Regions from separate parts of the Microbacterium sp. NPDC057659 genome, predicted to be linked through region 1. Evidence: riboswitches for the same ligand, from Rfam matches in the RefSeq annotation. Region 1 holds a riboswitch; the other holds the start of a gene.
What was found. A riboswitch is a leader RNA that binds a small molecule or an ion and turns the genes downstream of it on or off. The one in region 1 is predicted to bind thiamine pyrophosphate.
Positions count from the first base shown of each region.

Region 1 (3,600 bases):
GAGCCCCACGATCGCGTCGGGCCCCAGCGCCGCACGGGCATCCAGCACGGAGGCATCCGACTGGCCGAGGTGCACCCCGTCCACGCGCGCCCCGCGGCGGCGTGCCTCCAGAGCGGCGTCGAGACGGTCGTCCACGACGAGCAGCGCGCGCCCGGCGATCACCTCCGAGAGCTCGATCAGCCGGTCGACGATCTCGCTGTCCGTAGCATCCTTGTCGCGCAGCTGCACGATGCGCGCGCCACCGGCGACGGACTCGGCGACGACTGCGGCGACGCCGCGGGAGCCGCTCAGCGCGGCGTCCGTGACCAGGTAGAGCGAGAGGTCGAGGCTCACCGGACGGCCTCCAGCGCTGTGACCTCGACGCGTGCACCGTCGAGATCGGCGGGCGAGATCGCCGCGAGCGCATCGAGCAGCGCCCCGGCGAAGCTGCCAGGGCCGCCTGCCACGGCGGCCGCGCGCTCCGCGGCGATCTCGTAGACGACGGATGCCGCTGCCACGGCGTGCAGTGCCGTGATGCCGGTGCCGCGAGCCGCGCCGAGGAAGGCGGCCATCATGGCGCCGAGTGCGCAGCCGCCACCGGTGACCTTGGTGAGCACGGGCGTGCCGTTCGCGATCCGCACCTCGATCTCACCGTCGGTGAGCAGGTCCACCGGCCCCGACACGGCGACGACGCTGCCGTGCTCGCGCGCCAGGAGACGTGCGGCCTCGGCCGCGGCATCCGTCGTATCGGTCGCGTCGACGCCGCGGCCTCCCGCGCTGAGCCCCGCCAGAGCGAGGATCTCCGAAGCGTTCCCGCGGATCGCGGTGGGCCGGCGAGCGACCAGGTCGCGGGCGAGATCGGTGCGGATCGGGAGCACCCCGATCGCGACGGGATCGAGCACCCAGGGCGTGCCGGCAGCGGACGCACCGCCCACCGCTTCGAGTGACGCGGCACGCTGCTCCGGAGTCGGGGTGCCCAGGTTCACCAGCAGCCCGGAGGCGACCGAGGCGAACATCCCGGACTCACCGACGATGTCCACCATCGCCGGTGCCGCGCCGACCGCGAGCAGCACGTTGGCTGTGAAGCCGGTCACCACGCTGTTGGTGATGCAGTGCGTCAGCGGCGGCGCTGCGCGCAGCTCTGCCAGCAGACGGGCGGTGTCCTCGAGGAGGACGGCGGACGGGTGCAGAGGATCGCTCATGGGCGACATCCCTTCGCTAGTACGAACTAGATCAGGTTCGACGGGTGTGTTCTCAGCCGCAGATGCGGCACCCCGTGTCACTGCCCGCGAGTCTAGCGGGACGCAGAAGAGCGGCACCCGCCGATGACGGATGCCGCTCTTCGTGATCGATCGATCAGTCGCGGATGCTCGCTCCGAAGCGCTCTGTCGCGACGGCGACGCCCGCGAGCTTCGCCTCGGTGGCCTCGGCGGCCGTGAGCGTGCGGTCGGGAGCACGGAAGCGCAGCGCGAAGCTCAGGCTCTTCGAGGCCTCGTCGACGCCCTCGCCGCGGTAGTCGTCCACCAGCGTCGCCGCCTCGAGCAGGTCGCCGGCGCCGGCGATCAGCGCCGCGCGCACCTCGGATGCCGGCACACCGGCGTCCACGACCAGGGACACGTCCTGCGTGGCGGCGGGGTACGTCGACAGCGACTCCACGACGACGCGCTCGCCCGCCAGCGTCAGCAGGCGGTCCAGGTCGAGCTCGAGCACCACGGCACGGCCGGGCAGGTCCGCGTCGGCCGCGACCTGCGGGTGCAGTTCGCCGACGTATCCGATCTCCTCGCCGCGCACGCTCAGCACACCGGCACGACCGGGATGCAGCGCCGCGCGCTGGGTCTGGGCGACGTCGATGTCGACGCCGGCAGCGACGCCGATCACCTGCACGGCATGCAGTGCGTCGCCCAGGCCGGCGTGCTCAGCGGAGCGCCCGGGCTGGCGAGGGGTGACGTTGCCGGTCAGCAGGACTGCGATGTTGCGCGGCTGCGGCGGGATCGACGCGTTCAGCTCGGCGAGGACCTCGTCACTCGGACGCTGCGCGAGCGGAGGCACGACGTCGGTGCCGTAGGTCACGCCCTCCTCGGGCGCGAACACCAGTCCGGTCTCGAAGATCGCGAGATCCACCAGGCCGCGCGCGATGTTGCGGTGCGCGGTCTGCAGCAGTCCCGGCAGCAGCGAACGGCGCAGGTACGCCGCCTGTCCGTCGAGCGCGTTCGCCAGCCGGATGCTGGGCAGGTGCTCCCCCGACGGCGATCCATGCAGGTCGTTCTGCGCCTCGGTCGTGAACGGGAATGCCGGAGTCTCCACGAAGCCGGCCGCCGCCACCGCATCCGCCACGCGCTTGCGGCCCTGCTGCAGCGGCGTGTAGCCACGGCCGGAGGGCGGGGTGGGCAGCACCGACGGGATGCGGTCGAGCCCGTGGATGCGGGCGACCTCCTCGACCAGCGTCCACTTGTCGGTGAGATCGGGGCGCCAGCTCGGCGGGATGACGAACCATCCCTCATCCGTGCCGCTGACCTCGGCGCCGATCATCTCCAGCGCGCCGGTGACCTCGTCGTCGGTGTAGTCGACACCGATCAGCCCCTGCGCGAAGCCGCGCGGCAGATCGATGCCGGCGATCTCGACGTCCGTGAACAGCGCACCGCCCTCGTCGGTCAGCTCGCCGCCGGCGAGCTCGACCATCAGGTCGGCGACTCGACGGGCCGCGACGAACGGGATCAGCGGGTCGACGCCGCGCTCGAAGCGCTTCGACGCCTCGCTGGGCAGCTTGTGGCGACGCGCGGAGCGGGCGATCGTCACCGGGTCGAAGGTCGCCGCCTCGATGAGCACGTTGCGGGTGGTGCCGCTCATCTCTGTGGTGCCGCCGCCCATCACACCGGCGAGGCCGATCGGACCGGAGCCGTCGGTGATCAGCAGATCCTCGACGTGCAGTGCGCGGTCCTGGCCGTCGAGCGTCGTCATCCGCTCGCCCGCGGTGGCGCGGCGCACGACGATGCCGCCCTGCAGCTTGTCCAGGTCGTAGCCGTGCACCGGGTTGCCGAGCTCGAGCATCACGTAGTTGGTGATGTCGATCAGGACGCCCAGCGAGCGCATGCCGGCGAGCACCAGCCGGGCGATCATCCACGGCGGGGTGGGACGCGACGGGTCGACGTTCCGCACCACGCGGGCGACGAACTCCCTGGCGCCCACGTTGCCGCGGACCGGATTCCGGTCGTCGACCGAGATCGAGAAGCCGGAACCCGGCTGCAGCTCGGCGAAGTCGCGCTCGGCCGGGTCACGGAACACTCCGCCGGTGGCGTGCGAGTACTCCCGCGCGACACCGCGCAGCGAGAACGCGTAACCGCGGTCGGGCGTCACGTTGATGTCGACGGCGAAGTCGTCCAGGTGCAGCAGCTCGATGGCGTCCGTTCCGACCTCGGGGTCGAGGCCCAGCGTCGACAGCACGATGATGCCGTCGTGCTCATCGCCCAGCCCCAGCTCACGCGCCGAGGCGATCATGCCGTCGGACACATGACCGTAGGTCTTGCGCGCGGCGATCGGGAACGGGCCGGGCAGCACGGCGCCGGGCAGAGTCACGACGACCTTGTCGCCGACGACGAAGTTGTGCGCGCCACAGACGATGCC
Region 1 covers NZ_JBHVHU010000004.1:225,161-228,760, reverse strand. The annotation lists gene ACFVAE_RS17560 (bifunctional hydroxymethylpyrimidine kinase/phosphomethylpyrimidine kinase) at 1-333, opposite strand, end outside; gene thiM (hydroxyethylthiazole kinase) at 330-1,181, opposite strand; TPP riboswitch at 1,173-1,266, opposite strand; gene pheT (phenylalanine--tRNA ligase subunit beta) at 1,336-3,600, opposite strand, start outside.

Region 2 (3,600 bases), on a different contig from region 1:
GCCGGCGCTTCTGGCCGCCGGAGAGCGTGAACGGGTTGGCCTCCGCGAGGTGATCCAGGTGCAGGCGCTCGAGCAGCCCGTCGACGACGGCCGTCGTGCGCTCCGCCGACCAGCCGAGGGCCCGGGGCCCGACGGCGAGCTCCTCGCGGAGCGTCTGCGCGAGGAACTGGTGCTCCGGCTCCTGGAAGACGGTGCCGATGCGGGTCAGCAGTTCGCGCGAGGACCAGCGGAACGGACGCAGCCCGCTTCTGCCGCGCAGCCGTTCGGCCACCGTGACCGAGCCCGCGAGTTCAGGCAGCAGACCCGCCAGCGTGAGCGCGAGCGTGGACTTGCCCGCACCGTTCGGTCCGGTGATCACCGTCGCGGAAGCCTGCGACAAAGCAAGGTCGAGACCGGCCTGCACGACCGCGCGACGCTCCCGCCCGATCGCGAGCCCGTGCGCCTCCAGAACCGGATCACCGCCCGAGCGCGGCAGCACGGGCAGATCGATGGGAAGGTTCGGCACCCACACCCCGGCATCCGCCAGCGTCTGCGCGTGCCTGCCGAAGACATCGGCCGGCGGGCCGTCCGCCAGCAGGCCGCCGTCCGCCGCCAGCACGATGACACGGGTGATCAGATCGGACCAGACCTCGGTGCGATGTTCGACGACGACCAGCGTCGCCCCGGTCTCGGCGACGACGCGGGCGACGCTCTCGCGCACCTCGGCGACCCCGGCCGGATCGAGGTTCGCGGTCGGCTCATCGAGCAGCAGCAGTCCGGGGCGCATCGCCAATGCGCCTGCGAGCGCCAGACGCTGCTTCTGCCCGCCGGACAGCGCCTTGGTCGGCCGCTGCAGCGGCACGTCCAGGCCGACCGCGTCCAGCGCCTCCGACACACGACCGGGGATCTCGGAAGCGGGAACGCCGAGGTTCTCGCATCCGAAGGCGACGTCGTCGCCGACCTTGGACAGCACGACACCGGCATCCGGGTCCTGCAGCACGAGGCCGATACGGCCGCGGCTCTCCTCCGGAAGCGCATCGTCGACGAGCAGCGTGCCCGTACGCTCCCCCTCATCGGCGTCGCCGAGCAGGCCGGCGAGGCCGGCGAGCAGAGTGGACTTGCCCGCGCCGGATGCGCCGAGCAGCAGCACGCGCTCGCCCGGCTCGATCGTGAACGACGTCTCGCTGACCGCGGGCAGGCGCCGCCCTGCGTACCGCCAGCCCCAGTCGCACGCGACGACCCGGGCGGGACCCGAGGCCATGGTCAGACCTCGCGGCGCGCTTCTCGACCGGCCGCGAAACGGCTGAGCGCACCGGTGGACGCCAGCGCCCGCACGAGCAGCCAGCCCACCACGCCGGCCAGCAGCGCGCCCGAGACGACCAGGGTGCCGAGGTAGATGGCGTTGAACTCGAACGACTTCAGGATGTTGGGCGAGCTGCCGTAGAACAGCTCGAACACCCATGCCGCCGCAGCCGCGCCGACGCCGGCGAGTGCGGCGACGCCGACGCCGAACCGGCGGTAGGCGAACAGCGCGAAGATCAGCTCGGCCCCGAGACCCTGCACGATGCCCGAGAACACCGTGGAGACGCCCCAGACGTTGCCGATCAGCATCGAGATGATCGCGGCGACCACCTCGACGACCAGAGCGGCGCCGGGCTTGCGGATGACGAGCCCGCCGATGACGCCGCCGATCAGCCAGATGCCGACGGCGATGCCGCCGAGACCCGGGGTCAACGCGTCCGCGGCGCCGAACCAGGCGCCTCCGACGATGTTCCAGGCCCAGAACAGCAGACCGACGGCGACGCCGAGAACGGCGGCGACGACGATGTCGACGACGCGCCAGCGCAGGTTGCGCGGCGGAGCGGCCTTCTCGACGATCTTCTCGTTCGGGACGGATGTGGACGCACTCATATGGAACTCCTCCCTGCGCCGGCATGATCCGGATCAGGTTCGACGGTCGAAGCGCGGGTCGCTTCCTCTCAGCCCGGCACGCCGGACTCCCGTGGTTGTGCCTCGATCATAGTCACCTCCGGACGCGGAGGGGTGAGTCTCAGACTCATTGGGTAGCGTAGGCGGGTGACCATCGACGATCCCTCTACGCCGCCGCGCACGCGTCGCGAGGCACGGGCGCAGACCGGCTCCCACCGAGGCGTCGATCCGTCCGGCATGAACGCGTTCTTCCAGGGCTCCGGCGGCGCTCCGCACGGTGCCGACCGCGGCTCGGCGACCCGGGAGGCCGCTGACCTGCCCGGCGGCGGCGAGCCGGTCCTTCCGGGCCAGGGCCAGGGCCAGGACGGCCAGGAAGAGCCGCCGACGAGCACCGACATGCTGCGCACGCTGTTCGGTGAGCCGGAGCTGGGCGACGAGCCCGAGGAGACCGGCCCCGTCGGGGACGACGCCTTCAGCCGCGCCATGTTCGGGACGCCGTCGACGCCGGAAGCCGCGCCGCCCGCTCAGCCGGTCCAGCCGGCGGAGCCGGTGTCCGCTGCCGACGCGCGTACGTCCGCCGGGCTGGACGACCTGCTCGGCGCTGCCGCGCCCGCTGCCGCTGCACCTGTCGCCGCACCGGCCGACACCGCTCCGGCCGACACCGCACCGTATGCCGATGAGCCGTTCGATCCCGCGGACGACGCGACCCGCGTCGCGCCGGTCATCACAGGGATTCCTGGGTGGCACGACGAGACCCCGGCACCGGCCCTCGGCAGCATCGCCACCGACTCTCCTGCTCAGCCGACCGCCGATGACGACGCCGACCGGCTGTCCGCGAGCCTGGCGTACTTCGCCGCCGCGGATGCCGCGGCCGCGGCATCCGCCGGCATGGCCGGCACGGTGTCCCCTGCCACGGATGCCGCCTCCGGCGTCGCGGGCGCAGCGACCGCCGCCGGCCTCAACGATGCCGCCGGTGCGGCGCCCGCGGGCCTCGCCGGTGCAGCCGCCGCATCCGCGGCCTTCGCAGGGGCCGCCGCCCCCGCGGGCCTCGCGGGCCTCGCGAGCGCAGCATCCGCCGATGTCGCCGACGCGGCTCCTGCCGACTTCGCGGGCGCCTTCGAGTCCGCCGAGGAGCCCGCGCCCACGACTCCCTTCGACCTGACGGGCCTCGGGCTCGATCCCGATGACGAGCCCGACCTCGACGTCGACCCCGACCTCGATGACGAACCCGCGCCCGAGACGGTCGTCGCGTGGGCCGATGAAGCGCGTCCCGCAACCGCGCTGACCTGGATCGACACCGCCGCCGTGCAGGCGCGGACCAGGCCGGCGACGCTCGCGGTGCGGACCGCAGCGGCCGACGAGCCCGATCTGCTCAGCGACATGCACACGAAGTCGGGCTGGCTGCGCCCGCGCGTGCTCATCCCGGTCGGAGTGGTGGTCGCTCTCGTCGGCGGCTATTGTGCGGCCACGCTGCTGGCGCCGCTCGACAACATCGCTCCGACGATCGATCCGGTGGCAGTGAAGATCGACCCGGCCCCGGCCGCGGCGATCACCTGGCCCAAGGGCGGCGACTCGGGGATCGACGTGCTGGGCTTCACGACCGCCGTCTCCAGCCGCGACAAGACCCCGATCGCGAGCGTCTCGAAGATCGCGTCGGTGATGATGGTGCTCGAGAAGATGCCGCTCAAGCCC
Region 2 covers NZ_JBHVHU010000002.1:961,765-965,364, reverse strand. The annotation lists gene ACFVAE_RS13075 (ABC transporter ATP-binding protein) at 1-1,240, opposite strand, end outside; gene ACFVAE_RS13070 (ECF transporter S component) at 1,243-1,890, opposite strand; TPP riboswitch at 1,884-1,993, opposite strand; gene ACFVAE_RS13065 (D-alanyl-D-alanine carboxypeptidase family protein) at 2,056-3,600, shown strand, end outside.
Region 2: linked by a shared signal. The riboswitch ahead of ACFVAE_RS13070 (ECF transporter S component) and the one ahead of thiM (hydroxyethylthiazole kinase) in region 1 are both predicted to bind thiamine pyrophosphate.